DNA from 2 places in the Vagococcus hydrophili genome. Region 1 is predicted to be linked to the other one. Evidence: predicted binding sites of a transcription regulator. Region 1 holds the regulator's gene; the other holds the start of a gene.
The links. Region 1 encodes LexA, which represses DNA repair genes until DNA is damaged. Its sites were predicted from a motif close to CNAACANNTGTTNG; they were not measured.

Region 1 (13,349 bases):
TCTTCACTTTCTATTTCTTTAAAAGGAACTCCTGTCACACCATTATAAGCAGTTAAAAATAAGCCACTTTTCCCATATTCCTTGATCCATTTATGGTACATATCAGACTCTCCTTTAGTTTGTTTTCTTGATTAAAGTGTATCATATTAGTTGGTTTTTAAGAACAAGCAAAAAGTTATTTTAATAGAAAAAAGAGCTACCATAAAGGCAACTCTTTTCATATGTTTATACACTCTGATTAGTCTGGTTTCTAAAGGCAGCCCCCACGGCAATTTCACAACCAATAATTAATCCCAAAAGAACGGATTAATTATTGGTTCCTCCAGTTGCTCGGAGTTAACCGCTTGTTTCACCACTCTGATATTACAAACTCTTATATGTTTTCACAACATTTTCTACTGTGAAGCCGTATTTTTCGATGACTGTGTTTCCTGGGGCACTGGCGCCGAAGCGGTCGATTCCCATTACTTTACCGTCGAATCCTACGTAACGTTCCCAACCTAAGCTTGCGCCCATTTCGATTGATACGCGTTTTCTAACTGAACTTGGTAAAACTGATTCTTTGTACTCAGCATCTTGTGCGTCAAATAGGTTAGTTGATGGCATAGAAACAACTGATACATCAACGCCTTCTTTACGTAATTCTTTTTGAGCTTCCATTGCTAAGTTCACTTCTGAACCTGTTGCCATGATGATTCCCTCTGGCGTAGTTCCTTCTTGTGCTGATAATACGTAACCACCACGAGCCACACCTTCATAAGCTTTTTCTTTTGTTCCTTCAAGAACTGGTAAGTTTTGACGAGATAAAGCTAAAACTGTTGGTGTTTCCATTGATGTTGCGGCTACTTTCCATGCTGCAGCTACTTCGTTACCGTCAGCTGGACGCATTAGGTTAACGTTAGGAATGCTGCGTAAGCTTGATAATTGTTCGATTGGCTCATGAGTTGGACCATCTTCACCAACAGCGATTGAATCATGTGTTAACACATAAGTCACTGGCGCTTTTTGGATAGCTGATAATCTAACGGCTGGACGTAAGTAATCCACAAACACGAAGAATGTTGCGCCGTAAACGCGAGTTCCACCGTGTAATGCGATACCATTCATTGCCGCTGCCATACCGAATTCACGGACACCAAACCAAATGTTACGGCCTTCGTAAGTTCCTGGTTCGAAATCTTTTTCGCCGGCGATCATTGTGTTGTTTGATGAAGAAAGATCGGCAGATCCACCCCATAATTCAGGCATTGCTTTCGCTAATTCTTGAATCGCTTCTTTACTTGTAATACGACTTGCAGATGAATCACCTACTTCGTAAACTGGTAAAGCTTTTTCTAAATCAACCGTTACTTCACCTTTGAATGCTGCTTCAAATTGAGCCGCTAATTCTGGGTATTCAGCTTTATATGAAGCGAATAATTCGTTCCATGCAGCTTCTTCTTTTTGACCTTTTTCAATCATGTCTGCTTTAAAACGAGCAGTCACTTCTTCAGGAACAGTAAATTCTGGGTAGTCCCATCCGTAATTTTTCTTAGCTAATGCAATACCGTCAGCTCCTAATGGGGCACCGTGAACTTTGTTCGTTCCTTGTAATTCAGCACCAAAACCGATGATTGTTTTCACTTCGATAATCGTTGGTTTGCTTGTTTCTTTCTTAGCTTCTTCAATAGCGTTAGAAATAGCTTCTAAATCATTGCCATCTTTCACTAAGATATGTTGCCAACCAGTTGCTTCAAAACGTCCTTTAACACTTTCACTAAATGATTTGTCTAATGGACCATCTAATGAAATATCGTTTGAATCGTAAAGAACAACTAATTTATCTAATTTTAAGTGACCAGCTAAACTGATTGCTTCTTGTGAAACACCTTCCATTAAGTCGCCATCGCCACATAATGCGTAAGTATAGTGATCAACAATATTGAAGTTTTCTTTGTTGTAAGTTCCTGCTAAGTGAGCTTCTGCCATGGCAAAACCAACACTCATCGCAATCCCTTGTCCTAATGGTCCTGTTGTTGCTTCGATACCATCAGTATGGTGAACTTCTGGATGTCCTGGTGTTAAGCTATCCCACTGGCGGAAATTTTTGATTTCTGACATTGGTAAGTTGTATCCAGATAAATGAAGTAAGCTATATAACATCGCTGAACCATGACCAGCTGATAAAATAAAACGGTCACGATCTGCCCAATTTCTTGATGTAGATGGGTTAACTTTTAAATGTTTTGTCCATAATGTGTAAGCCATTGGTGCAGCCCCCATTGGTAAACCAGGGTGACCTGAGTTAGCTTTTTGAATCATGTCCAAACTTAATGTACGAATTGTATTGACACCTAATTGATCGATTTGATCGAACTTCATATAATACATCCTCCTATTTAGGTTTTTTTTACCTTTATCTACGTATCATTTTAACGCTTTCTACAACATTTTGCAAGGCTTTACATTAGGAAAGCGCAAAAAAGATAAGGGACGACTATCTGCCGTGTAATCCCTTATCTTTTTGAATGTCTTTTAATTTATCAGGTGTTACATCATTACCCTCAGTATCGACAACTTTCATGCCTTCGATATGATTACGCATCCCACCTCTAAAACGGTGTAGGTATTCTTCTCTTAATTCTGCTTGTTCTTGTTTTTCAGCAGCCGTTAAACCAGTTTCTGTTTTGGCTTTTTTTGCTAATTCATTAATTCGTGCTAATTTTTCTTTTGATAACATATGTGAACCTCCTCGTACAAACTTCTATAATTTTAGCTTAATTTCATTAAAAATTCAATCATTTAAACTACAAAAAAAAGCGAACACCCGTTTGATTTACTTACTAATATATGTTACACTCAAAAAAAAAGAAAAGAGGCCGACTTATGACAAGAAAGCAGTCTTCAAGACAAGTAGATGTCTTACGATATATATACGAACAAGTTGAATCACGTGGCTATCCACCAACAGTCAGAGAAATCGGAGAAGCGGTTAATTTATCTTCTACTTCTACCGTCCACGGACATTTATCCAGATTAGAGAAAAAAGGGCTTATTCACCGAGATCCTACTAAACCTAGAGCAATCGAACTTACTTCGGAAGGCTTAGATTTAATCGGCGTAAAGCCAACAACGATTCCAATGCTAGGAGTAGTTACAGCAGGAGAACCTATTTTAGCGGTTGAAGATGCTTCTGACTTCTTTCCATTACCACCTGATTTGAAATATGAAGAAAACAGTTTGTTCATGTTAACCATTCGAGGTGAAAGTATGATTAATGCCGGGATTTTTGACGGTGATCATGTCATCGTTAGAAAACAAGCAGCTGCTAGCAACGGTGACGTCGTAATCGCTATGACTGACGAGAACGAAGCAACGTGTAAACGATTCTTTAAAGAAACTAACTACATCCGTCTACAACCTGAAAACGATACTTTAGAACCCATCATTTTAGACAATGTTTCTATCTTAGGAAAAGTTGTCGGCTTATACAGAAATCATATTTAAAAAATAAAGCTTAAATGCTTTATTTTTTTCTTTACAAAACGAACAAATGTTTGTATAATAAAAATACGAACAAACGTTCTAAATACATTTAGGAGTGATCAAAATGGAAGCAATCAGAAGGTATGCAGTTTTATTAATTGTTTTAGTATTAGGTGTCGTGTTAGGAACATTAGGTTGGCAGGCTGCCTTGGTCGTTTTGACTCCCTAGTTATGATTTGGTTAATGTTATGGGATGAAAAAAGCTATAAAACAAAACAATATAAACGCTACACAGAAGAAAAACAGCAATATATGTACCGTAACAGCCGATAATTATTTATCGGTTTTTTTTATTCTTTTTTTGTTATAATTATTCACTTTTTTGATTTATAAATCATTAAATAATATTATTAATAGTTATTTAAAATGAAAAAAACGTTTAAAATAGATATTTAATCAATAATAAAAGAACAAATAAGTTGCATCCTTTTTATAAATTATTTAGTATAAATATGCACCTAAAAATAAATTATAAAAGGAGTGGATGCATTTGACTTTAGAGTTATTAAAAATGGTCATTTTTATCTTATTAGGCACAAAAATTGCAGGACACTTATGTAACAGGTTCAACTTACCTGTCGTGTTTGGCGAATTACTATTGGGACTTTTACTCGGTCCAGCAATTCTTAATTTGGTCGCAGAAACAGACGGAATTGCTATGTTTTCAGAAATTGGGATTATTCTTCTCATGTTTCTCGTTGGACTGGAAAGCGATCTTAGTCTTTTAAAGAAATACCTAAAGCCAGCGATTACCGTTGCTTTGTTCGGTGTTTTTGTTCCCTTTATCTTCATCTCTCTTCTCGGACAACTTATCGGGATGGGAACCACAGAATCATTCTTTCTAGGCATTATCTTCAGTGCCACCTCACTCAGCATTACCGTTCAAGTATTAAAAGAATACAATTACATGGACAATGAAGCAGGCTCCATTACATTAGGTGCCGCCATTTTAGATGACACTCTCGTTGTTTTACTGATTAGTATATTTACAGCTGCCATTACTTTTGACGCTAGCACAGGATTTACTGTTCCGATGGCATGGGATTTAATTGGGCAAAAATTACTATTCTTCGGTATGATGTACCTTGTTGCTAAATACTTAATCACACCAGCCATGCGTTTATCTTCAAAATTAATTGCGGTTAAAGCAAAAACGGCTATGGCACTTGTTCTTTGTTTTACCTTCACCATTTTTGCTGAAGAAATGGGCTTAAGTGATATTATCGGTGCCTTCTTTATCGGGATGATGTTGTCTAGTCATGAATCAGCTCACGAGATTGAAAAAGATGTAGATACCATTGGAAACAGTCTTTTCATTCCAGTATTTTTTGTTTCTATTGGACTGGGGATCAGTATTGAAGCACTCTTCTCTCAATTTGGTTTAATTTTACTCTTATCAGTTGCCGCAGTTATCACAAAACTTGCTGGTGGTTATTTTGCTTCACGATTAATGAAAATTAACCGAAACGTGGCTCTAGTCGTTGGTTCTGGTATGGTTTCTCGAGGTGAGATGGCTTTAATTGTTGCTAAAATCGGACAAGAAGCTGGCTACATTTCCAGTGAATTCTTTACAGCAGTAATTGCTTCTATCATTATCACTACCTTAATCTCTCCCCTACTTTTAAAATTTAGTATTGGACTGGATCAAAAGGAAGATAACACAGAAAATATCAGAGCGTAAAACAAAAACATCTCTACTAAAATTCCCCTCTCTACTAGTACCTAGAGGAACTTTGGTAAAGATGTTTTTTCTCTTGCGTCCCACACCCGTTTGGATTACTCTAATCATATAGAAACAAATAAAAGAAAGAAGGTTATTTTATGACACAATCTACAATTGAATTGGTTCAAACACTAACAAATATCCCCTCACCAACTGGGGATACAACAAAGATTATTCATTTCCTTGATCAAGAATTACAAAAACACGGATTTCAAGGTATTATTAACCGCAAAGGTAGTTTAATCGTGACTGTTCCTGGTAAAGACGATGAGAATCACCGCTTTATTACGGCACATATTGATACATTAGGCGCTATGGTTCGCGGTATCAAACCTGACGGACGTTTGAAACTAGATTTAATTGGCGGTTTCAAATATAACTCCATTGAAGGTGAATATTGTACGATTCATACGCAATCAGGTAAAGATTACACTGGAACAATTTTAATGCATCAAACCAGTGTCCACGTTTATAAAGATGCTGGTTCTGCTGAAAGAAATCAAGACAACATGGAAGTCCGTATTGACGAAAAAACTTTCTCAGAAGAAGATACTAAAAAATTAGGCATTCAAGTCGGCGATTTCATTAGTTTTGATCCTCGTACTGAAATCACACCTAGTGGTTTTATTAAGTCTCGTCATTTAGATGATAAAGTAAGTGCCGCTATTTTGATTAACTTTTTAATTGATCTTAAGAAAAATAATGAATCGCTACCTTACACAACCCACTTCTTCTTTTCTAATAATGAAGAAATTGGTTACGGTGGAAATTCTAATATTGATGAAAAAGTCGTGGAATACCTAGCTGTTGATATGGGCGCTATGGGAGATGACCAACAAACGGATGAGTACACTGTTTCTATTTGTGTGAAAGATGCTAGCGGTCCTTATCATTTAGGCTTAAGAAATCATTTTGTTCATCTTTGCGAAACAAATAAAATTGCTTATAAATTAGATATTTATCCATTTTATGGTAGTGATGCCTCTGCTGCAATGCGCGCTGGTGCAGATGTAAAACACGGTTTAGTCGGCGCTGGAATCGAAGCCAGTCATGCCTTTGAGCGCACTCATCAAGATTCCATTGACGCTACTGAACAACTTGTTTCAAAATATTTATTTAGTGAATTATCATAAAATAAAAATAGACACATAAAAATATAAATAATCATTTTCCTTGACCTTTTATGCAATAAGACGTATGGTTAAGACATAAGCTTATATTATAGTGTGGTTTTTTGAACCACGATGAGCAGGCAATTGGCGGAAGGCTTAAGTCTTTATTTCGTCACTTTAATTTTGAGTAGCTTCTTTCTATTCGATTAAAATCGCCTAAATCACTATTTTGTTAAGTTTATGGTTCGTCCTTAAAAAGTGCTGACATTCATTTTTTAAGTGCAAGCTAATCGATGTGCTCAATTCTCGATTAAAACTGCAGAACTAAATAACGAACCGAATGAAGATTTTATTCTAAAGGAGGAAGATTATTTATGTCAGTAGTATTAAAAGCAGAAGCAAGAGCGGTTAGACCTCGTTCTATCCGTAGAAAGTTAAGAGAAGAAGGTAGAGTTCCAAGTGCTGTGCATGGTCACAAAATTGACAACATCTCATTTTCAGTAGATGCCAAAGTATTAGACAAAGCAATTCGTGAAAACGGCTTGAACGCTGTTTATACTCTTGATCTAAACGGAAAAAAAATCAGTACCTTACTTCAAGATTATCAATTGGATACATTCACTAAAGAATGGATTCACGCAGCATTTTTAGCAGTTGATATGAACGAAGAAACTGAAGTTGAAGCTGAGGTAGTTTTAGTTGGAACACCAGTTGGAGTTAAAGCTGGTGGTGCCTTAGAGCAAAACCTTTACACTGTGATGGTATCAGCAACACCTGATAAATTACCAGAACGTGTGGAAGTTGACATTACTAATATGGCAATTGGTGACGCACTTGTAATTGGTGACATTCCAAAACAAGCAGACTTCACGATTGTGACAGATGCTGAAGAGCAAGTTTGTGCTGTGACTGAGGTAACTGTTCAAACAGAAGAAGAAGTTGCTGGTGTGGCTAGTGAACCAGAAGTTATTAACGACAAATCAGCAGAATAAGATAATTATTTTAAAATAGGGTGGTTCAAATAGCATTTAGCTCCAAGCAACTGCTATTTGAACCCAGACTAAACAGGATGACCTTAGTGTTGTCCTGTTTTTATTTCCTTAAATACTCTCAAATCAAAATACTTCTCACCTCTATCTAAAAGAATAAACATGATTTTTTCTGAAAATTACTTAAGCAAACTTTAAAGTTATTTTACCTACTATAGTCTTTTCTTAATTTGTGATAAAATGATGGAGGTTTTAATTATGACAATTAGGAGTGTTCAAATTTGATCGGAATAGATAAAATAAATTTCTTTACACCAAGTACATACATTGATTTGGTGACTTTAGCTAAACATCGTGGTATTGATCCCGATAAATTTACGATTGGAATTGGTCAAACAAAAATGGCTGTACCAACCATTACACAAGACACTGTCTCAATGGGAGCAAATGCTGCCTTCCCTATTTTAGATAAAGAAGATTTAACCACAATCGATTTAATCGTTGTAGGAACTGAAACTGGCATTGATGAATCAAAATCAGCCGCAAGTTTTATTCACCAACTACTCAATATTCATCCATTCGCCAAAGCTGTAGAAATCAAACAAGCCTGTTACGGAGCGACAGCTGGTTTAATGATGGCGCAAGACTTCATTAAAGCACACCCTGGAAGAAAGGCGTTAGTCATTGGTTCAGATATCTCAAGATACGGTTTGAATACATCTGGTGAGGTCACACAAGGTGCTGGGGCAATTGCTATGTTAGTCTCAGAAAATCCACGTATTTTAGCTCTTGAAGACACAAGTGTGGCGATGACCGAAAGTATTTTTGATTTCTGGCGTCCCAATTATTCAGATACAGCGATTGTTGATGGTAAATTCTCAAATGAAGCTTATATTAATTTCTTTAAAACAATTTGGGAAGAATTCTCAAAAAGAACTAACCTAACTTTTGAAGATTTTAAAGCGATTTGTTTCCATTTACCTTATACGAAAATGGGTAAAAAAGCCTTACTCCCTCTTCTTGAAAATGAATCAGAAGAAATCCAAGAATTAATCATGCACCATTATAATTTATCAACAACTTATACCAGAGATATTGGTAATATTTATACTGGTTCTTTATACCTTAGTTTAATGTCACTTCTTGATAGTGATGCTCATTCATTACAATCAGGTGATTTAATCGGACTATTTAGTTACGGTTCCGGTGCTGTTGGTGAGTTCTTCTATGGTCGTTTAGTTGAAGGCTTTGAAAATCATTTATTAAAAGAGGAACACGAAACTCTTCTTAACAATCGTTACGATTTATCAATGGACGAATACGAAGCCATTTTCAACAAAGTTTTACCGAAAGAAGACGGCACTCACCCACTAAGTGAAGCCAAATTTGATAACAGTCTCTTCTATTTATCAAGTATTACTGATCACAAAAGACAGTATTCAAAACGTCAATAAGGAGTCGTTACTTTGAAACCTAAATTTTACAAACAAACTCGACTTGAGCGTATTCAAACCTTAACTCAAGAAGGTTATTTAAATGATGAACAAGCACAATTATTTTTAGATAGTCCTTTATTAGATGATTCTGTGGCTAATTCATTGATTGAAAATCAAATCGCTCAATTCCCATTACCTCTTGGTGTGGCTCGTAATTTTATAATAGACGGACAAGAAATGACAATTCCAATGGTGGTTGAAGAGCCTTCTGTGATTGCTGCTTGTAGTAACGCTGCTAAAATCATGAGCACAAAAGGTTTTAGCACTCATATTGAAAGTCGCGCGATGATTGGTCAAATTATTTTAAAAAATGTTGCTGATTTAGAATTAGCTAAAGAAGCGATTTTAAATGAACGTGACACAATTTTTAAATTAGCCCAGGAAAGTCATCCCTCAATCGTTGCTCGTGGTGGTGGCTTAAAAGATATCGCTGTTCGCTTAATTGAACAACCGGAAGCATCTCTATCATTCTTAACCCTTCATTTAATGGTTGATGTTAAAGACGCCATGGGAGCGAACATTATTAATACTATTTTAGAAGGTGTCACACCTTTTATTCTGGAATTAACAAAAAGCGCTTCTCTAATGTCCATTTTAAGTAACTACAACACAGAGTGCCTAGTCACAGCGACTTGTAGCGTGTCATTTGATGAATTAACCACACCTAACTTTAAGGGAAAAGAAATTGCTCAAAAAATTGTTGAAGCCAACACTTACGCCAAACTTGACCCGTACCGTGCAGCTACACATAATAAAGGCATTATGAACGGGATTGATTCAGTGGTTATTGCAACAGGCAACGATCCTCGCGCGGTTGAAGCTGGGGCTCATGCCTATGCTAGTCGTCACGGTCAATATGAAGCCATGACGAACTGGACAATGGATGAGAATTCTTTAATTGGTGAATTAACTCTACCAATGGCTGTTGGTTCTGTCGGTGGTGCTATCTCTGTCTTACCCATGGCTAAAGCAAGTTTAGGCATGTTGAATGTTTCAACTTCAGAAGACTTAGCTCGGATTGTGATGTGTGTTGGGTTAGCTCAAAACTTTGCGGCTCTTAAAGCGTTGGTTACAGTGGGAATCCAAAAAGGACACATGAATTTACACGCCTCTTCCCTAGCGATTCAAGTCGGTGCTAAAGGTGAGGAAATTGAAGCCTTAACAGCATTACTTAGAAAAGAAGCTAAGATGAACTCTATTGTTGCAAAAGAATTATTGGAGAAAATTAGAAAATAGCACACTTTATTAAACAACTAATCGATTAATAGCGATTAGTTGTTTTTTTATCGGTCTTACGTCCTATATAAATTAAGACTTTACTCCTGTAAAATAATTAGCATATAAAATAATAAAGGAGATTTTAGAAATGTCGAAAAAGAAAAAGATTATTATCGGTGTTACGGTTGGCATTATTATCGTTTTAATTGGAGCAAAATTCTTACTTGGAGGCTCTCAAAAAGAGGTAGCTACTGATGCACCTAAAATTGATTATTTTACTGTAGAGGATGTCCCTCAAGTTTTCATTAATGGCGTTGTGACTCCTACAGAATCAAAAGAATTTACAAAAGATGCTACTCTTGGAAAATTAGGTGATTTAAACGTAAAAAATGGTGATATGGTAGAAAAAGGAACTGTTTTATACCAATATGTGGATGAAACAACTGACAACCAAATCACTGAATTGAAATATCAAATGGAATCAACACAAGCTGAAAAAGATAAAGCTGCTAGACAAATGCAACTTAAAATCAATGAATTAGCTAATGCGAACAAAGCTGCAAAAGAAGCCGGCGCTCCTACTACCTCTGAAGAGAGTATTCGTTTAGAATTTGACCTAAATAGTTTTGATATCAAAATGAATCAACAACAAAGTCAACTTGATACATTAAATGCGAAACAAGTGAATCAAGTAACAGCACCATTTAATGGGCAAATTACGATTCCGCAAGATCAAAATCGTGACAGTGCGATTATGACTTTAACTTCTAATGATTTTTATGTTGAAGGTGAAGTTAACGAGCGTGATTTAGAGAAAATCAAAGAAAAACAACCAGCAGAAGTTAGGACGATTGCTGACAACAATGTTTATAAAGGCGAAATTATCCATATTTCAAATTCACCAACAACTGCCCAAGCACAAGCTGGCGCGACTGGTGGCATGGGTGGTAATTCAGGCGGAAGTGGTGCTTTATCAACTTACACAGTTAAACTTTCATTAAAAGATGCTAAAAAAGTACGTAAAGGATTCCACGTGCAAGCTTCGATTAAATTAGATGACAAGAAAATCCAAATTCCTGAAGAAGCTATTCATACAGATGAAAAAGACAAGAAAAAATATGTTTTTGTTGATGACTTTGGGACTGTTTTAAGAAAAGATATCGAAGTAGCTGATAAAGGCGCTGACAAAGGCAAAGTCATTGTAAATAGTGGTTTAGAAGGATTAGACAAAGTGATTGTTAAATCTGAAAAAGAACTTAAAAGCGGTGAATTAATCGGAGAACCAGGCATGGAAAACTCAGGGGAGATGAAATAAATGACTGAACAATTAAACAGTGAACAGGCTGTTTCTTCTTCTTCTCTCATTGAAATGACTGAACTTAATAAATACTATCCTGTTGGGAAAGAACAACTTCACGTGTTAAAAGAATTAAATTTAACCATTGAACGTGGTGAGTTCTTGATGATCATGGGAAAATCTGGTAGTGGAAAAACGACTTTAATGAATATTATCGGGTTTTTAGATCAGTCATCAGATGGTAGTTATATCTTTGATGAGCAAGACGTATCGAAACTAACTGAAAATCAAAAATCAGATTTACGAAACAAATATATTGGCTTTATTTTCCAACAATTTTTCTTGATTCAATCTTTAAATGTTTCTCAAAATGTCCAACTACCAATGGTCTATGAGGGTAAGAAAAAAGAAGCTGAAAGAAAAAAAATTGCAGATCACTACCTTCATTTAGTAGGTCTTGAAGGCAAAGAGAATTCTAAAACCACTGAACTATCTGGTGGGCAACAACAACGTGTGGCGATTGCTCGTGCCTTAGTAAATGAACCTTTGCTTATTATGGCAGATGAGCCTACCGGTGCCCTTGATAGTGAAACGAGTAAAGATATCATGAATATTCTAACCGAACTCAATAAAGAAGGTAAAACCATCGTAATGGTTACCCATGATAATGACATGAAAAAATATGCGTCACGTGTTGTTTACATGAAAGATGGAATTTTCTTAGATGAGGAGGAATTTACCAATGCTTAAAAATTTATTATTAAGTACCTTCCTCAGCCTAAAAGCCCATAAATTACGTGTTTTCTTAACCATGGTAGGAATTATTATCGGGATTACAGCTGTTGTGACCGTTTCTGCTATTGGTGAAGGCATGAAACAAAAAAGTATGAAAATGATGGAATCAGCTGATGCTAACAGTGTTCGTTTGGTTTACAAAGTGGATCAAGAAGATGATTCAGCTGCAGCCGGTCAAGCCTATGATGAATTTGCATTTAACATGTCTGATTTGAAAATGCTTAGAAAATTAGACGGTGTCGATAATATTAGCGCTGATTACAGCATGGGATTTGGACCAGAGGGAATTAATGCTTCTATCGGTTACTTTGAAACTCAAAGCGGCGGTTATATCCAATCTTATTCAAAACCTGATCCAAGTGTTGCATTTGGTTCTGATTTTACTAAAAGCGATTTAGATAAAAATAAAATTATCCTTGCTTACGATACAATGCAAGGACAATTAAATATCAAGAAACCAAAAGATATCATTGGTAAAGCTGTTGATGTGGAAGGTCAAAAATTCCAAGTTATTGGTGTGAAGAAAAAAATTGAAGAAGGCGAAATGATTACCGATTCATCAATCTTTTCAAACACAGTACCTAAAAAAGCTTACAATGAAATTGCTAGAACAAAACCGATCAACGCGATTAAATTAAAAGTCAAAGCAGATGCTGATCGCATGGCGGTCGTTGAAGAAGCCAACAAACTTTTAAAAGATTATCATCCAGAATTAGTTGGTAACTTTGAAGAAGATCGTAGTAATGAGAAATTTAGACAAGAGATGGAACAAGTGTTGCAAGGCGTGGTTATGGGATTATTATTCATTACTGCCATTTCTCTTCTTGTTGGTGGTATTGGGGTAATGAATATCATGTACGTTTCTGTTTCTGAGCGTAAACGTGAAATTGGAATTAGACGTGCGATTGGTGCCAAACCTTCTAATATCTTAATCCAGTTCTTACTTGAAGCAGCTTTTATCACACTAATTGGTGGTATTCTAGGCGTTCTTCTTGGGGCAGGAATTGCGAATTTAATTTCTAGTGTGGTTCCTGATATTGAAGCCATCGTTAGTCCAAAAATGGCCTTCATGTCAGCCGGAATCTCAGCCGGGATCGGATTAATCTTCGGCGTCATCCCAGCGATTAACGCCGCTAAAATGGACCCAATTAAGGCAATTTATCAATAAACGTGATGAAAAAGGCGTCTAACTCC
Region 2 (19,362 bases), 1.4 Mb from region 1:
AATTACTAGGCAAAGAGAAAATGGAATGGCAAGATCAAGATGCACCGATCATTTTAGGTGAATTTGAAGAAAAACGTTACACATTTGATGAAGCGGCTGAATTCATCGTAGAAAACTTTAATAAATTTAGTCCTAAAATGGCTGATTTTGCTCAAGTTGCTTTTGATAAGAGCTGGATTGAAGCAGAAGACCGCCCCGGAAAACGTCCTGGCGGCTATTGTACAAGTCTTCCAGAAAACAAAGAATCTCGTATTTTCATGACATACGGTGAATCAATCAATGAAGTCTCTACTTTAGCTCACGAATTAGGTCACGCTTATCACTCTCATGTGATGTGGGATTTGCCTGTAATGAGTCAAGATTATGCGATGAACGTTGCTGAAACGGCTAGTACTTTCGCTGAATTAATCGTAGCGGACGCGACTCTAAAACAAGCTAAAACAAACGAAGAAAAAATTAATTTAATTGATGTTAAAATGCAAAACGCGATTGCAATGTTTATGAATATTCATACCCGTTTTATCTTTGAAAATAATTTACATAAAGCTCGCAAGAAAAATGTGTTAACTGATGAAGAAATGACTGAATTGATGTTGGATGCACAAAAAGAATCTTATTGTGACTCTCTAAGTTCATACCATCCTCATTTCTGGGCAAGTAAACTACACTTCTTTATTGATGATGTGCCTTTCTATAACTTCCCTTATACATTTGGCTACTTATTCAGTTTAGGAATTTACGCTCACGCTCAAAAACAAGGTTCTTCATTTGAAGATGAGTATATTTCACTATTACGTGATACAGCATCAATGACGACAGAAGAGCTAGCTCAAAAACATCTTGGTGTTGATTTGACTAAACCAGATTTTTGGCAAGACGGAATTGATATTATTAAAAAAGATATCGAAGAGTTTATGACAATTACAGAACAATATATGTAGAAAAAACCTGAAATCACATTCGAAGTAACTCTTCGTGATTTCAGGTTTTTCATTTTTTTATTTTATATTATCTTGATAGTAAGTATATAACTGATCTATTTGATTGCTTAATAAAAGAGGGATTACTGGTTTTACTTCTGATTCTTTCCAATCAAACCAGCGTATTTCAAGTAATTTTCCAATTGTCGCTTCGTCAAATCTCTTCTTGATGACTTTCGCTGGATTTCCACCTACAATTGTATAAGGCTGAACATCTTTGACAACCATTGAACCAGTCGCAACTATGGCTCCCTCACCAATGGTTACACCCGGCATAATTGTCGCTCCCATACCAATCCATGCATCACTGTTAATTACCGTGTCTCCTCTTTTTTCAAAGGAATCCTTTATCCCTTCTTCAAAAGGATAAACTGTTAGCCAATCTGGATGATGGTTATGATTCCCACCTAATAAAATAGTTACCCCACTTGCGATACAAACATAGTTTCCAATAATTAATTTATCAAGTTCCCAACCAAAATCCTTTTCTGGATGAAACAAATCTCTCGTCGTTTCATCTCCCCATAGATACCTAACACACCCATTTTCAAAATTTGAATTCTCATAAAAACCTGAATAATAAGATTTTTTTCCAACTCTAATCAAAGGATTCGTGATAATATCCTCTAAATATTTTACTTCCGACCAATTTTTATAATGATTATTTTCCATTGTTTTCGCTCCTAAGTTTGATTATTACTAGTTCCTTACTTAGAAGCTACTTTCACTGAAACTTGTTTTATTAATCTCAATCTTTTCCTCATTTTTTTATTCTCCATAAAAAAAAAGACTAACTTTTTCAAGTCAGCCTTTAAAATTTTAATTACATGCGTACTCCAAAGTCTGGTGACCAATAAGCCATGCTTTGTACAGTTACGTTTTCACCTGGTTGTGGTGCGTGGATGTATTGTCCGCCACCTACATAAATACCAACGTGATGAGTTGCGCCTCTAGCTCCCCAGAATACTAAATCTCCAGGTTGTAATTGGCTAAGTGAAATTTGAGCGCCAGCACTTTCTTGTGGTACTGTCCATCCACCAATTTCTCTTCCTGCTGCGACACGATAAACATAAGATGTAAATCCTGAACAGTCAAATGAATCTGGTCCTTTAGCTCCCCAAACATAAGGTTTACCAATATGTTTGTAAGCTTCTGCTACTACTGCACTACCATTTGATGAAGCAGGAGGTGCTGGAGTTTCAGCTGGTTGTTTAGGTGGTGTTGTTTGTTGTCCACCATTGTTATTATTATTGTTGTTGTTTGTATTAGTATTTGTTTCAGCTGGAGTTGTTGCTCCACCATTGTTTGAAGCTGGTGCTTCAGTACTAGTTTCTGTTTTAACTTCAGTTGTTGGTGCTACTGGAGCTACAGTTTCTTTAGCTGCTTGTTTTTCTGCTTCTGCCGCTGCCTTAGCTGCTGCTTCTGCTGCCGCTTTTTCAGCTGCAAGTTTAGCTTCTGCTTCTGCTTTTTCGTTTAAGAACTGATCTTTTTTTCCTTGTTCAGTTTCTTTTTCAGCTGCGATTTCACTAACTGCTACTTGTTGAGTTAACTCTTGAGCAACTAGTTCACCTTTTTTCTGTTCTAATACAACTGCATTAGCTTGTACTTCAGATGCTTTTTCTTCTGTTTCAACTTTTTTATCTTCTACAGCTTGTTTGTCTTCTTTTTGTTGTTGCATCATGTCATTGTTAGCTCCAACTAATTTAGAAGCTGCCATTACTTTAGTTACAGCGTCTGATACTGAATCAGCGTTTAAAACTAAATCAACAACGTTTGAGCTTCCTGAGTCAACTTGAACTGAACGAGCTTGTTCTTTAATAGAAGCATCACGTTTTTCGATGCGTTTTTCTAAATCTTTAACTTCACCATTTAATGAACCAATTTCAGTGTTTAACTCTGCTTGTTTAGCTTGTAAAGCATCTGCTTGGTCTTTGATTGAAGTAATGTTACTTTGGATTGAAGCTAATTGTGATGATGCTGAAGCTTCTTTTCCTTGTAAGTCACTAATTTTTTTGTCTTGTGATGCAATCTTTTGATCAACTGAGTCAGCGCTAGCCATTAATGGAAGAGCTGTTGCTGATAAGATCATTGTACTTGTTAATAATGTAGATAAAATCTTCTTTTTCAATTTAATAGTCCCCCGTGTAATTTGTAATTTCTTATATTTTTTAAGTTTTATTTAATATTTAAATTTAACGATAAATGAATTGTAGCATAGAGACATGTCAGTCATATAATAGAAATGTTACAAACATATTTCAATCCACATAACATTTATTTTTTAACATTAAACATACTCTTTAAAGGCACTACTAACACTGCTATCAGTATGATATTCAAGCACAGAGTTGGTGCTAATGTTCTTGCAAAAAAATCTAAAATAGTGGTACTTGTTAACTTAAATAGCACTAATAAGAACACTCTGCCCACTGAAATGGCTGTAACAAAAACAATGAAACTCAAAATAATCGTAAATGTATTTGGATAAACATGCTCGAATAAACTATAAATTAAGATGACTAGTATTGGAAACAAAATCAAATTGATCCCAATCACATTATAAAAATAAGAATCATAAAGTAGTCCGATGACACTTGACCAAATCACTAGATAGGTTTTTTCCATTTGGAACGTTGCAAACATCAAAAACATCAACAATAGATTACTTGTAAAATCCATTGGCACTGAAAAAGCTGATAGAAGTGAACTACTTACATGCCCATCTATAAGCATCATAAAAAAGAAAATAAGCGGTAAGGTATAGGATAGATACTTTCTTTTTTGCATCATTACTCTGTACCCGCTAATCGTTTAACAACCGTCACAGAATTCACATCGTACATATCTGATACAGGCGTTACTAACACTTCTGCATCTAGCCCTGTTTTATTCTTCTTAATTTCTTTAATATTCCCTACTAATAATCCTTTAGGAGAATTGTTACCTAAACCAGAAGTCGTAACAGGGGTTCCTTCTTTTAAGCCTTCTGTTGAAGTTAACTGAGACACGACTAATGTGTGAGTTTTATTATTGTAGCCTTCCATTAAACCGTAAATCATCTTATCTCCCTCACCTTGCAACATCACAGGAAAGTGGTTCGTATTTTGATTAATCGTTGTTAAGAGTTCTACTTTTGAACTATTATTTTCTGCAATAATGACACGACCAATCAATCCTTTATCGCCCATGACCGCCATGTTGACTTCAATACCATCTTTTTTACCTTTATCAATGATTAATACATCTTGCCAACTATCTGGGGAACGATTAATCACTCCAGCGTTCACTACTTCATAATTTGATAACGTCGCATTTAATTCTAATTGACCTCTTAATTTTTCATTCTCTTTTTTTAAATTAGCAACTTCCGCTTCAAGGGACGCTGTATGATCTATTTTTTTCTTTAGATTATCATTTTCTGTATAGGTATTAAATAAATTATTAATCGATTTAACCCCATTTTCGACACCTATAAATGGTGCTTTAACTACTCGATCAATGCTTGCAATGACACCATTAGTTTGAGATTGACCTGGTAAACTTTGCTTTTTATTATCTCGCTGCATGGCACTAAAACCAATTAAAAAGACAACAATAATGACAATTGTTAGCGCAATAATAATATTTCTACTTGAATTAAATTTTTTCACATTTCCACCTCGACAAAAGTCTTGAATTTTAGATACACATAACGTTTATTCTAACATTATTTACTTGAAATCACTAGAAGATAGCTGGTAAAATTCATTAACTCTTTATTAATTTTTATATCAAAAAAGTGGAGAATTTATTTCCCCCACTTTTTAATTATTCATTTAAAAAAATATAATACGATTCTTCATCATATACTCGATCAATTTCACCAATAAATTCTGTTGCCTTATCACTACCAACAAAACCACGTTTAAACTTATATAAACCATCTTCTTCATTCATTTCAAAAATACCACCAAAATCGTAATACTTAGTTCCTCTTTCTAGTCCCCATTTAATCATTTCCCACTGCATTAAATAATTAGGCATCTTATTACGGTGTAGATTATTAGAACCACCATACATATACCAAGTAACATTACCATAACTTAAGCATAATGCACCTGCCAATACTTCTCCTTCAAATGTAGCAATAAACACTTTGGCGTTATCACCATAAGCTTTTAGCACTCGTTCAAAATACTCGTACGGACGGTAACTAATACCTTGACGTTCACTCATGATTACATGAGTATCATAAAAAGCCTTCAAATCTTCTAAACTTCTAGAAGAATGAACCTCAATTCCTTTTCTTTTCGCTAAACGTATATTGTAACGTGTTTTAGAATGAAATTCTGAGAGTAATTCTTCTTCTGTCTTATTTTCCGTATCTAACCTCATATTTAAACGTGGCTGAATTGTTGAATGAGGGTTAATATCTTTGTTACGTACTTTAAACCCTGCAGCTTTATATGCATCAGATAATTCTTGATTATAAAAAACTTCTGGATCTGTTCTAAGCAAGAAAATATTCTCATTTGATAATTGTTTTTCTGCCTCATCATATAACTCTGTGACTAATTGGATATTGTTAACATCACAGACAGGACCTCTTGTTGCATAAGCTATTTTTTTTTCACCTACAGAAGCCACCGTTAAAATTGACATTGCTGCTATTATCTCATCTTCTTTTTCTAGATAAATATAAAAAGGTTCCCAATTGTTTTTTACTTGCGCCCATGCCATATCCTGTGTTGTTGCGGTATATGGACTATTTAAAATAAAATCCTCATATCTTTTTATTTCTTCAGGATTAGCTAAATTGACTAATGCCATTTTCTATCGTCCCTTCTTTTTAAACCATTTTTCATAACGTTCCACATAGGATTGATAGTATTTTTTCATACTTAAATTTCTAACAATAGATTTATCTTGATCATAAAATAAAGTATAACCATAGTCATCTCTATCAATCATCTCTTTGGCTACTTGTTTACATGTATCATCCTCTGTATAAGTTAGCACTACTTCTTTTGGAACACCTAACCATAGTTTTTCTTCTCTACTTAAAAATGCTTCTTCAACTTTTATTTCTTCAACTAAATCTTTAATCGCTTCTTCAATTAAATTACACCCAGCTAACGTCGAATAAAAACTGCTTCGTCCCGGTCGCAAGTTAATCTCAAAAATTTTAAATGTCTGATCACGCTCGTCGTACTTCATATCAAAATTAGCAAACCCTGTATAACTGATTCCTTCTAAAAAACGAGTATATGTTTCATAAATATCAGCATCAAAAATACTTTTAATCGCCACATAATTTCCTACTAGTGTTGGTGTAACATCTTCTAAAAAAGGATGTCCTAAACACATCGAGTGGACTTTACTGTTTGATCCAACATAAGCATTTAAGACACGCATGTTACTATCAGGACCAGGAATAAAATCTTGCATTAACATCGTGTCGCCATATCCAGAAGTAAAGATATTAAATAAAGTTTCCGTAACTTCTTCTTCACTATTTAAAATATAGGCTTTTTTCTTATCTTTAAATTCTGCTAAAGCATATGTCACACTATTACTTGGTTTAACAACCACAGGATAAGTAAAAGGTACTTCGATTTCTCGATAGTTGTCTTTAGTTACTTTCATTGTTTTTGGATAAGGTAACTCTAATTTCTCACATAAATCATAAAAATCTTCTTTTAAAATTAATTGTTCTTTCAATTCTTTTTTTACAAAAGGTAACCGACAATATTTAGATAACTCCTCTTGGTTATCAATCACTAATTCAGCATAACCGTCGCTTGCCGCAAATAAAATTAGTTTGTCATAAGCTTCTAATTTATTCTTTAATAGTGGTATCATAGCTGTTGAAAAAACAGATGGATTAGCTAAATCATTAACCACTTCTATGTCAACAATCTTAGAATGGTTAGTCATTGGTAATTTGCCTTGACCAACACATAAACTTTTAATTCCATATGCCATGTGGATTGAACGAGCAATTCCATATGCATTAACATCTGTTCCTAAAATAATAGGTAAAAATTTCATCGTTTTTTTCCTTTCCAAATAATTATTAATCTGTTAACTCTGATACTTCTGGTTTGTGACCATCATTGATAAAGTAAACATTATACCAAGTTAAGAAAGTGAAAATAGTCCAAATTTTACGACGTTCATCCACTTTTTCTTCATAGTTATCATCTAGCAATTGAATAATTTTGTCTTGATCAAAAAATTCTTTTACCCATTCATTAGAAAATAATTCTCTTACATGTTGGTAATAACGTTCTTCACGTAACCAATCTTTAATTGGTACTGGGAAGCCTAATTTTTCTCTATTCGACCACTCTTCAGGAAGATGTCTTCCTGCGGCTTGACGAAAAGCATATTTAGTATTTTCAGAATTAATCATATATTTTTCAGGTACTTGCTCTGAGACTCTCATCAACTCAATATCAAGTAATGGCACACGTAATTCTAAAGAATGAGCCATTGATAATTTATCAGCTTTTAATAAAATATCTTTTGGCATCCATTGATGAAAATCTAAATATTTTTTCTTCTTAAGTTCAGATAATCGACTTACTTTTTTGTATTGTTTGTTCACAATGTCTGAGACACTTGGTGACTTAGAATACTCACTTGTCAAATACTCTAATGCTTCTTTTTCTTCAAAGACTTTCGCGTTACCAATAAAGCATTCTTCAGCTGGTGCTAAGTTAGAATACATATGTAAGCTACCAGGGAATTGTTTTTCTTTAATAAAACCTGCTAAAGAGTATCTTGCTTTTTCAGGTAATTTTTTAAGTAAACTGGTTGTTTTTCTAATGAATTTTGATTTAGTATAGAATCCATATGTTTGATAGCCACCAAACAATTCATCCGCACCTTCACCGCTCATAACAACTCTAACATCACGACTTGCTAACTCTGATAGGAAAAATAAAGGAACACAAGATGGATTTGAATCCGGTTCGTCTAGATGATACTGAATAAGAGGAAAATTTTTGAATGACTCTTCCCCTTCTATGATACGCGACTCATTGTTCAATCCAATCATATCAGTCAACGCCTTAGCCTCCACTGACTCATTAAACGTCTTATCACCAAAACCAATAGAATACGTTTTATCGGGGCGTAAAACACTTGCTACATAGCTTGAATCTACTCCTGAAGATAAAAATGAACCAACTTCAACATCAGCGTTTTTATGAATATCGATTGATTCTTGGACACTTTTATCAATTAAATCCACTGTCTCTGATAAAGACATTTTCTTTTCATTATCTTTAACATCCCAATATTGCTTGATTTCTAATAAACCATTTTTATACGTAAAGAAATGACCTTCTTTAATACGATAAACGTTTTTAAAGAAAGTTTCATCTAATGCTGAATATTGAAATGTCATAAAAGGACGTAAAGCTTCTGTATTTAATTCTTTTTTAAAACCTGGATGTTGCAAAAAGCTTTTAATTTCTGACCCATAGATAAAACTACCATTCATCTCTGTGTAGTAAAGTGGTTTTATTCCAAAATGGTCTCTAGCTCCAAACAATTCATTAGTTTCTGTATTCCAAATGACAAAAGCAAACATGCCTCTAATTTTTTGTAATAATTCAACTCCGTATTCTTCGTAACCATGAAGTAATACTTCTGTATCAGCATGGGTTGTAAATATATGACCTTTTCTTTTTAAATCCGCTCTTAATTCTGAATGGTTATATATTTCTCCATTAAACGTGATAACCATCGTCTTATCTTCATTATAGATAGGTTGAGAACCACCCTCTAAATCGACAATACTCAACCGTCTAAAACCTAAAGCTGCTTGTGTATCAACATGACTACCAGAACTATTTGGACCTCTATGGGCAATAGTTGCCATCATATTTTCTATTATTTCATTTTTTGATTCTACTGACTTGGTATCAATAAATCCAACTATTCCGCACACACCAATTCCTTCTCTCATTATAGAATTTATTAATTCATTTATATTAGTTTTTATTTTTAATTTTTCTTATTAACAATCTTTAAATTATATATGATTATCCCTTAATTGTCCAACTTTCCAAACAATACCATCCTATTAATCGGTTATTATAAATAAATAAAAAAACACCTATAATCATTCCCTGACCCACAGGAAACAATTAAGAGGTGTTTAAATATCACAAATGATTATGCATTATATGAATCAATAATAATTTGTTTTAATTCGCTAATTAATGGTTCTTTAGGGTTAGCAGTTGTACATTGATCTTCATAAGCAAGCTCAGCCATACGATCTACTGTGTTGTCTAATGTTTCTTGAGACAATCCTTGTGCTTTAAGGTTCATGTCAATTCCAACACGTTTTCCTAATTCATCTACTTCTGTTGCTAAAGCTTCTACTAATTCAGCAGTTGTGTTTCCTTTAAGACCTAAGAAACGAGCTACGTCAGCGTAGTCTGTGTCCGCTCTAAAGTAATCATATTTAGGGAACAATGCATGTTTTGAAGGATCTTTCGCATTGTAACGGATAATATGAGGTAAAAGAATCGCATTTGTACGTCCGTGAGGAATACCGTATTCTCCACCAATTTTATGAGCGATTGAGTGACATATACCTAGGAAAGCATTCGCAAATGCCATACCAGCCATTGTTGAAGCATTGTGCATTTTTTCTCTGTTTTCTAAGTTAGGGTTTTTCACTGAATCTTCTAAGTTATCAAAGACTAATCTGATTGCTTGTAAACTTAATCCACGAGTATAGTCAGATGCCATTACTGAAACATATGATTCTAAAGCGTGAGTTAATACGTCCATCCCTGTATCTGCAGTTACTCCAGCTGGTACACTCATTACAAATTGTGGGTCAATAATTGCCACGTTTGGTGTTAAAGCGTAATCTGCTAATGGGTATTTCACGTGTGTTTCACTATCAGTAATTACGGCAAATGGTGTTACTTCAGCACCTGTACCAGATGTTGTTGGAATACAAACCATTTGAGATTTTTTAGCTGATTGAATTTTGTACGTACGTTTTCTAATATCTAAGAATTTTTGTTTAGCGCCAAAGAATTCTGTATCTGGGTGTTCGTAGAATAACCACATACCTTTAGCGGCATCAATTGCAGATCCACCACCGATAGCAATGATTGTATCTGGTTTGAATTTATTAATCATTTCAGTTCCTGCATAAACAGTGTTTGTTGAAGGGTTAGGTTCAACATCTGAGAAGATTTCATAAGTCACTTTGTTGTTACGTTTGTTTAACTCATCAATTACTTTTTGAGTATAACCAAATTGAACCATTCCAGGGTCACAGACGATGAATGCACGTTCAATGTTTTCCATTTTTTCTAAATATTGGATTGAATTTAATTCAAAATAAATTTTTTCTGGAAGTTTAAACCATTGCATATTATTTCTCCGTTTTGTTACAGTTTTTGTGTTGATTAAGTTAATTGCTGTTACGTTTTTAGATACTGAGTTTTTACCGTAAGATCCACAACCTAATGTTAATGAAGGAATCATTTCGTTGTAGATATCACCAATCCCACCTTGTGCTGCTGGTGAGTTGATTAAGATACGACAAGCATTCATTCTTAAACCAAATTGAATGTGTAAATCTTCATCTTCTGAATGTAAAACAGCAGTATGTCCTTCTCCACCAAGTTTTAACATTTTTTCACATAATTCTAAACCATGTTCACGGCTGTTAGCTTTAAACATTGCTAAAACTGGAGATAGTTTTTCACGAGATAATGGGTAATCAGCACCCGCATCTTCTAATTCAGCGATTAAAATTTTAGTTCCTGCTGGGACGTTAATTCCTGCGTCTTTAGCGATAGATACAGCAGAATGACCAACGATTGCTGGGTTAACAGCTGTTTTAGCTTCGTTCATGACTGCTTTTTCTAATTTAGCTAATTCATTAGCTTTAACGATGTATACTTGATGTGCTTCAAATTCAGCTTTCACTGCATCATAAACTTCAGCATCAACAATCACACCTTGTTCTGAGGCACAAATCATTCCATTATCAAATGATTTTGAAATAATTAAATCGTTAACCGCACGTTTGATTCTTGCTGTTTTTTCAACGTAAGCAGGTGTGTTACCAGGTCCTACGCCAAGTGCTGGTTTACCAGTAGAATATGCAGCTTTAACCATTGCAGAACCACCTGTAGCTAATACAATTGCCACGCCTTCATGATTCATTAATGTGTTTGTTCCTTCGATTGAAGGTTGCTCAACCCATTGAACACAGTTTTCAGGTGCGCCAGCTGCAACGGCTGCATCACGAACGATACGAGCTGCTTCTGCTGAACATTTTTGTGCGCTTGGATGGAAAGCAAAAATGATTGGATTACGTGTTTTGATTGAAATCATTGCTTTAAAAATGGTTGTAGATGTTGGGTTAGTTGTTGGTGTTACCCCACAAACCACACCGACTGGGTCAGCAATTTCAATAATTTGTTTTTGTTTATCTTCGTTGATTACGCCAACTGTTTTATCATATTTAATGCTGTTCCAGATACTTTCAGATGCGAACATATTTTTAATTGCTTTATCTTCATAAATTCCACGGCCAGTTTCTTCGACTGCCATTTTTGCTAAAGGCATGTGTTGATTTAAAGCTGCCATCGCCATTTGATGAACGATATGATCTACTTTTTCTTGATCGAAAGCTTTCATTTCTTTTAATGCTTGGTTACCTTTTACTACTAATTCATCAATGACTTGCGCCACGTTACTTTCTTGTTTCTCAACTTTTTTATCTTTTGTCTTTACCATAATAGCCTCCTGAAATAATTTGTTATTTACTTCACAAATGTAATATACATCATTTTTTCATAATTGTAAATACTTTTTTGTGACATTTTTCACTTTATTTTTAAATTAACTCTAACTATTGTTAAAATACACTTTATATCATGAACCATACCATTAATTTTTTATATCAAACTAAAAGATTGATACTATTTTCACATTTATTGATAAACACATTTTCATAAAAAAGATCGATTCTGATTGTCCCACTATTAAATATGATTGACTCATCCTCTCTTCAAATTTATACTTCTTTTATAAATAAAAGTCGTATTTTAAAAACAAAAAGAAAGGAACTAACAAATGAAGAAAAAAATTCTTTTGTTCCCACTATTTATATTTATCTTTTGCTTATTGATGTACAAGATTTTAGTAGAAACACCTGTTGATAGTTTCAACAATCAAAACAAAGAACTTTTAATTACTCAATCCAAAGAAAATTCTACTGATATAGTCATTACTAATTCTTCAAGTCGTCGTTTAATTTGGGAAACTTCTAAAACAGAAGTAATGACACAATCGAAAAACATGTGGCTACCTGTAGAAACAGTTTTACCTAAAGTAGCCATTAAAGAATATATTGATAGCGGTGCTACCTCTATCTTTTCTTTAAAAGACTACATAGCTAATAATAGTAAAGAAAATTACAAACTAGTTTTTTTCTTTTCATATGACAACGAACCAGAATTCTCATATGAATTTGAACTAAAGATTCCATAAAAACATCTCAATAAAACAAAAACAAACGGACTACTTTTTCTAAGCAATCCGTTTGTTTTTAATTTGAAAGAAAATCTTATTGATTTTCTTTTTCTTCTTCTTTAGTTTCAACAACTTCAGTTACTTCTTCTGTTTCAACTGTTGCTGCTGGAGCACTTGCTGCTGCAGGTGTTACAGTTTTGATTGCAGCACGTTCAAACACTAAATAAATACCTTCACAGTCAATTGTTACAGTTCCTTTGTCTGTGTTTAATTCATGAACCACACCGTATAACCCACCAATAGTCACAACTTCGTCTCCAAGTTTCATGCTATTTAATAGCTCTTGGCGTTGATTTTGTTGTTTCTTTTGAGAACGTGTCATGAAAAACATCATCCCACCGATAATAATTAACGGAAATAAAAATCCTAATCCACCTTGCATTTGATCTACCTCATTTTCTTTTTATAAGTCACTATCCACTTTATCAAATTTTATTAGATTACACTAGTTTAATTTATGATTTTTTAGAAATTCTTCGGATTTTCTTCATTAAATCCATATTCTTCGAAAAAGGCTTGTCTGAATTCTAGTAAATTGTCATCCATAATCGCTTGACGGACTTGTTTCATCACATTTAATAAGAAGTATAAATTATGATAAGACGTTAAACGAATACCGAATGTTTCATCACATTTAATCAAATGACGAATATAAGCACGGGAATAATTACGACATGTGTAACAATCACATTTTTCATCCAATGGTCTGAAGTCACGAGCGAATTTAGCGTTTTTCACAACTAAACGGCCTTTACTCGTCATACACGTTCCATTTCTCGCAATACGTGTTGGCAAGACACAATCAAACATATCCACCCCACGAATAACTCCATCAATTAATGAATCGGCAGTTCCCACACCCATTAAATATCTTGGTTTGTTCTCTGGAATAAGTGGTGTTGTGTATTCTAACACTTTGTTCATTTCTTGTTTAGATTCACCCACTGACAACCCACCAATAGAATAACCTGGGAAGTCTAAACTGACTAAATCACGAGCACTTTGCTCACGTAAATCTTGGAAGCCAGCTCCTTGTATAATTCCGAATAACCCTTGACGATCTGCATTGGCATGCGCATTTAACCCGCGTTCTGCCCAACGAGAAGTTCTCTCGATTGATTTCTTCACGTAGTCATGACTTTGCTCAAAAGGCGGGCACTCGTCAAAACTCATCATAATATCTGGACCTAATTTATTTTGAATTTGGATTGCTTTTTCAGGAGATAAAAACATTTTTGAACCATTTAAATGGTTTCTAAAATGAACCCCTTCTTCTTCAATACGGCGCATATCACTTAATGACCAAACTTGGAAACCGCCTGAATCTGTTAAGATCCCTTGATCCCAGTTCATAAATTTATGTAAGCCGCCTGCTTCTTCCACTAAATCTTCGCCAGGACGTAACCATAAATGATACGTATTACTTAAAATAATTCCTGCACCCATATCTTTTAACTCTTCTGGAGCCATTGTTTTAACAGTTGCTAATGTTCCTACTGGCATAAACATTGGCGTTGGAAATGTTCCATGTGGCGTAATAATTTCACCTAATCTTGCGCCAGTGTGTTTTTCTTTTTTGATTAATCTGTATTTAATTGCTGGTTCGCTCATTGTGATCCTCTTTTCTATTATTTTACAAACATCGCGTCCCCAAAACTAAAGAAACGATATTCTTCTGCTACAGCATGGTTATAGGCATTTAAAACATGGTCTCTCGTTGAAAAAGCACTCACTAACATGATCAACGTTGACATTGGCAAGTGGAAATTGGTTGAAAAAGCATCCACTAGTTTGAACTTATAACCCGGTTTAATAAAGATTTCAGTCCAACCACTATCCGCTTTAATCTCACCATTAAATTTAGTTCCAATCGTTTCTAAAGTTCTAATTGATGTTGTTCCTACAGCCACAATTCGACCGCCATTTGCTTTAATTTGACGCAAGCTTTCAGCCGATTCTTCTGATAAGGCATAAAACTCACTGTGCATGTTATGATTTTCTAAATCTTCGACATTCACAGGTCTAAACGTTCCTAAGCCAACATGTAGCGTTAAGTAAATAATTTTCACACCCTTAGCTTCGATTTTAGCCATTAACTCTTTTGTAAAATGAAGACCTGCTGTAGGGGCTGCCGCTGAGCCGTTTTCTTTAGCATAGACTGTTTGATAACGTTCTTGATCTTCCAGCGTTTCTTTAATATATGGTGGTAATGGCATCTCACCTAAAGCTTCTAGATTTTCTAAAAAGACACCCTCATAAGTAAAATCGATGATTCGACCGCCATGTTCTAGTTCTTCCTTCACCACAGCTTTCAGTCGACCATCACCAAATGAAATTTTTGTGCCGACTTTAGCGCGTTTAGCTGGTTTGATTAATGTTTCCCACGTGTCATTTTCAGTATTATTTAATAGTAACACTTCTAAATGACCGCCTGTTTCTGGTTTTTCACCATGTAATCTTGCTGGTAAAACACGAGTATTGTTCATCACAAGAGCATCTCCTGGATGTAGCTCATCTAAAATATCATCGAAATGTTTATCTTGTATTTCACCTGTTTTTTTATCTAAAATTAATAATTTAGACGCCGTTCTGTCCTTTAAAGGCGTTTGTGCTATCAGTTCTTCTGGTAGATGAAAATCAAAATCTGACGTTTGTAATGTCATAGTCACCTATTCCTTTCTATATCTTCCTGTTGTATTTTAACATCTTTAGCCCAAAAGAAAAAGCGTTCATGTTTTCTAAAACGCGCTAAAAAAAGAGATTCAGTTATTTTCATCTGAAATCTCTTTTTCCTTATTTTTCTTCGTAAGTATACCCTAAATGCTCATAACCAAATTCAGTAACCACTCGACCTCTTTGTGTTCGTTTGATAAATCCCTTTTGAATTAAATAAGGCTCATACATGTCCTCAACAGTTTCAGTTTCTTCACTAATATTAACCGCAATCGTTGTTAGACCAACGGGACCACCGTTATAAAGTTCAATCATCGTTGTTAAGATTTTTTGATCCACATAATCTAAGCCCTTGTGATCGACTTGCAACATTTTCAAAGCTTCATCTGCTACGTATTCATCAATTTTTCCGTTACTTTCAACTTGAGCAAAATCACGGACTCGCTTCAATAAACGGTTGGCGATTCGAGGGGTCCCTCTTGAACGTCTAGCAATTTCAAAAGCTCCTGTTTCTTTGATTTCTGTGGCAAAAATATCCGCAGAACGCAGGACAATCTCTTTTAAATCATGGTCTTCATAATATTCCATGTGACAAATGATCCCAAAGCGATCCCTTAAAGGTGCTGATAACATTCCTGCCCGAGTTGTTGCTCCTACTAAGGTAAAGGGGGGTAACGGGAAATGAACAGGGTGGGCACTTGGACCTTGCCCCACTATAATATCCACAAAAAAATCTTCCATTGCCGAATAAAGTAATTCTTCTGCTACTCTTGGCAAACGATGAATTTCATCAATAAATAGAACATCCCCTGGTTCTAGCTCATTTAAAATAGCCACTAAATCACCCGGTTTTTCAATGGCTGGACCACTGGTTGTTTTAATATTAACTTCCATTTCATTGGCAATTACCATAGCCATGGTTGTTTTACCTAATCCCGGTGGACCATACAACAAGACATGATCCAAAGATTCTTCTCGTTGTTTAGCGGCTTTAATGTAGATATCTAACTCTCGTTTCACCTTATCTTGACCGATATACTGGGCTAAATATTGAGGCCGTAATGATTTTTCTAAACCGTCTTCTGCTTCATCTAAATCAGCTGATACCAAGCGATTTTCTTCTTCGTTCATTACAAATCCTCCCTATTTTTTCATTAACAATTTCAAACCAAAGCGTAAAATTTCATCCGTTGCTTTACCTGTCATTGTTTCAAGCTCTACCTTAATGCGTTTGATTTCTCGCTCAGAATAACCTAATGCTTTCAGTGCTTCAATCGCTTCTGTTAAGGAACTATCATCGATCGTACTAAATAAATCATCTTGCTTGGCGTAAACTTGCTTCGCTTCCCCTGTGATTTCTAATTCATCTAATTTCCCTTTTAAGTCTAAGACCATTTGTTGCGCTGTCTTTTTCCCAACACCTGGAAATTTAGTTAAGTACTTCGCGTCTTCATTTTCAATCGCACTTACTAATCCAGCATGGTCATCTAAAGCCATAATGGCTAAACCACTCTTAGGTCCAATACCTGAGACACTAATTAATTTTAAGAATAATTGTTTTTCTTCTAAGTCTGAAAAACCATATAAGACATGAGCGTCATCTCTGATAACTTGATGTAAATAAACGACCACTTCTTTTTCTAAATGAGCTGAATAGCGAAACGGATTTGCCACAGCTATTTGATACCCAATGTTGTTTGTTTCGATAACTATATAATACGGACTCACATAAGTGACCACGCCTTTAATGTATTCGTACACTTTTTCTCCACCTTCCACGTACGCATGTTCCCTAAGATTGTAACATAGTTTAGGAAGATTTAGCCATGATTTACGCATTAAACAATGTAGCAAGAAAAAGAGCGTATGATATAAGCATAAAAACTTATACCACACTCTCTTATTTTGAGTAACGACGCGTTATAAACCATGTGGAAAATGTTGATAGAATAAATACTAGGGATATTTCTGTCACATAGTTCAATTTCCAAGAGGCTTCGTTCTCTTCAAAATCATTATTCACTTTTTCTTCCCTAACCTGTTCAACATCAGTTGTTTTCTTTTCATGATGGACGTTCTTTTCTTCTGAACTCATTAACGCATCTATCAAACACTCTTCATGATATCTTACTTCCTCTAATTGATTAGAAGTTACTGTCGGCATTTCTTTAATGAGCGTCATCATATCTAGAACATTTTCGGCTAATTGTTTAGTCACATCGGTTGAACTAACTTTCTTTTCAGCTAATTTAGTCTCTACACATGGCTCATTAGTTGGTACATTCAACTGCTCTTCCATTAGTAAATCAAATAAATCCACACTTTCTGTTTTTTCTTGATGTTTTTCACTCACTATTTGAAGAGCTTGCTCTTTTTTTACATCCATCATTTTTAATAACTCAATAAAATAACTTTGAATGGTTGCTGGGTTTACTCCGTAGTAATTTTCAGTGTCTACATCATAAATAATTTGACCCACGTTATTAACTGAATCATAGCTAACATTGGGACTTAGCTTCCTCGTATAAGAATCTATAGAACGATCACCTATAAGTATCTTTCCACCTTTTTTTTCAAACGTTTGACACAGTCGTTTTACTTCATCAAAACTCAAATCCGTAGTATCTCCTAACGTATCCAACGCCTTAGTGATATTATCTAGATGTAAATTAGTAAAAAGTGATTTACCTGTGAACATCATCAAAGAACTCTCCGCTGATAACTCTATTTTTTTATTAACCACGTCATTAAGTTTATTTTCTAATACCATAAGATAGTTAAATCCAGTTTCTTCCGGTATGACTTCTGCGTTCATTAATATAATATTACTAGTGCCTTTAATTTGTTTTAGACCCAAGACTTTCAAATACTTCCCTTTATCTAAGATAACCTTATCATCTTCAACAATAATTGGTAATTCATTTCTTTTAATTTTCAAATGAAGATGATTTGGTAAAAAATCGAAAGAGGTTGTCCCTTTTAAAAAATGGTCTAATTTAAGAAACGTTAACTTTTCTTCTATTTGTTTGAAATCATATTTTCCAGATAACGCAATGGGTGCATAGACATAATCGATTCTTTCATTCTCTTCATATACATCTACATCAAGTTTATTTTCTATCACATCAATTAATTCGACGATATCTTGATTGGCAGAATCGCTCCCTTGAATTACTCTGTTACAGCCTTTTTTTAATTGTTCATTCATCTCGTTAAACAATTTATTCCCCTCTGTGTTGGGGCTAAATATTTCTTTTACCCACTCAGAAGAATTATCCATCGGCTCTTCTTCATCAAATTCATCACTAGAAATACTGTTGATGTCATCGTTGATATAATCATGCTGGCTGATACTCTCTGTAAAATTTTCTGTCTCTTCAGATTCGACTAAATCTTGATTTTCTTCTTGCTCCTCATTATTAAAAATAATTTTTATTTTAGAGACATCCAATGTTTCTTCCTCTTTTCCCTCGGTTAAGATCCCCTTCTGGTTCAACTGGTTTTTTTCTACCGTAATTTTGGTAGTGTCCACCCCCTCCAAAAGTGACATGGCACTAACACAATCAGGCATAAAACTACTCCCAACTAAAAATGGAACAGCTAGGGATTTCCACGGATTTTTCAATTTTAATAGACTCATTTACCACCTCTACTTATAAATAACGCTACAGCACTTGAGCAAGATAGCAAAACAAGTAAAACCGACATCAAACCAAAGGGATTTTTCTTTGGGTATTCCCTATTTTCTTTAAGCAACTGTTTCCCCTCTTCCATTAAATGAAAAAACTCTTCTTTTTTGGTAGTATCCTCAGCATAACTAACCTCTGTTAACAACAAACTACTCAAAACTAGTACACATAATAAACGATATTTCTTTCTCATTTTTCACTTAACCTTTCTCATTAAAACAAGCCAATCTATCACTCACGACTTTTCATTTCTTAAAAGTCAGTTATGATAAACTAGCTTGTCCTTAAAATTTAATCTTTTCTACTTTAAATTAACCAAAGAAGGTAGAGTATTACTAACTTCAACATCATCATTCTTCCCTCCATCTCTTAAACTCAGATAAATAATAAAATATAAAACACAATTAATGCATATGTCATTTTTAATCACACCCTTTTTCTATGTTTATGATAGG

Region 2: ruvA (Holliday junction branch migration protein RuvA) is a predicted target of LexA. The motif match lies at 16,997-17,010, and genes of this name have one in related genera.

The regions. Positions count from the first base shown of each region.
Region 1 covers NZ_CP049887.1:2,159,218-2,172,566, reverse strand. Annotated here, with positions in the region: gene G7082_RS10655 (plasmid pRiA4b ORF-3 family protein) at 1-101, opposite strand, end outside; gene tkt (transketolase) at 364-2,361, opposite strand; gene G7082_RS10645 (DUF896 family protein) at 2,477-2,719, opposite strand; gene lexA (transcriptional repressor LexA) at 2,866-3,486, shown strand; gene G7082_RS10630 (cation:proton antiporter) at 4,016-5,206, shown strand; gene G7082_RS10625 (M42 family metallopeptidase) at 5,347-6,381, shown strand; gene G7082_RS10620 (50S ribosomal protein L25/general stress protein Ctc) at 6,735-7,352, shown strand; gene G7082_RS10615 (hydroxymethylglutaryl-CoA synthase) at 7,631-8,803, shown strand; gene G7082_RS10610 (hydroxymethylglutaryl-CoA reductase, degradative) at 8,816-10,081, shown strand; gene G7082_RS10605 (efflux RND transporter periplasmic adaptor subunit) at 10,212-11,378, shown strand; gene G7082_RS10600 (ABC transporter ATP-binding protein) at 11,379-12,110, shown strand; gene G7082_RS10595 (ABC transporter permease) at 12,103-13,323, shown strand.
Region 2 covers NZ_CP049887.1:767,668-787,029, forward strand. Annotated here, with positions in the region: gene G7082_RS03740 (M3 family oligoendopeptidase) at 1-941, shown strand, start outside; gene G7082_RS03745 (CatB-related O-acetyltransferase) at 999-1,652, opposite strand; gene G7082_RS03750 (C40 family peptidase) at 1,804-3,108, opposite strand; gene mreD (rod shape-determining protein MreD) at 3,255-3,770, opposite strand; gene mreC (rod shape-determining protein MreC) at 3,770-4,630, opposite strand; gene G7082_RS03765 (lipid II:glycine glycyltransferase FemX) at 4,788-5,789, opposite strand; gene G7082_RS03770 (carboxylate--amine ligase) at 5,793-7,010, opposite strand; gene asnB (asparagine synthase (glutamine-hydrolyzing)) at 7,036-8,919, opposite strand; gene adhE (bifunctional acetaldehyde-CoA/alcohol dehydrogenase) at 9,147-11,747, opposite strand; gene G7082_RS03785 (hypothetical protein) at 12,087-12,503, shown strand; gene yajC (preprotein translocase subunit YajC) at 12,580-12,927, opposite strand; gene tgt (tRNA guanosine(34) transglycosylase Tgt) at 13,011-14,156, opposite strand; gene queA (tRNA preQ1(34) S-adenosylmethionine ribosyltransferase-isomerase QueA) at 14,174-15,208, opposite strand; gene ruvB (Holliday junction branch migration DNA helicase RuvB) at 15,339-16,349, opposite strand; gene ruvA (Holliday junction branch migration protein RuvA) at 16,362-16,979, opposite strand; gene G7082_RS03815 (hypothetical protein) at 17,119-18,858, opposite strand; gene G7082_RS03820 (hypothetical protein) at 18,855-19,100, opposite strand.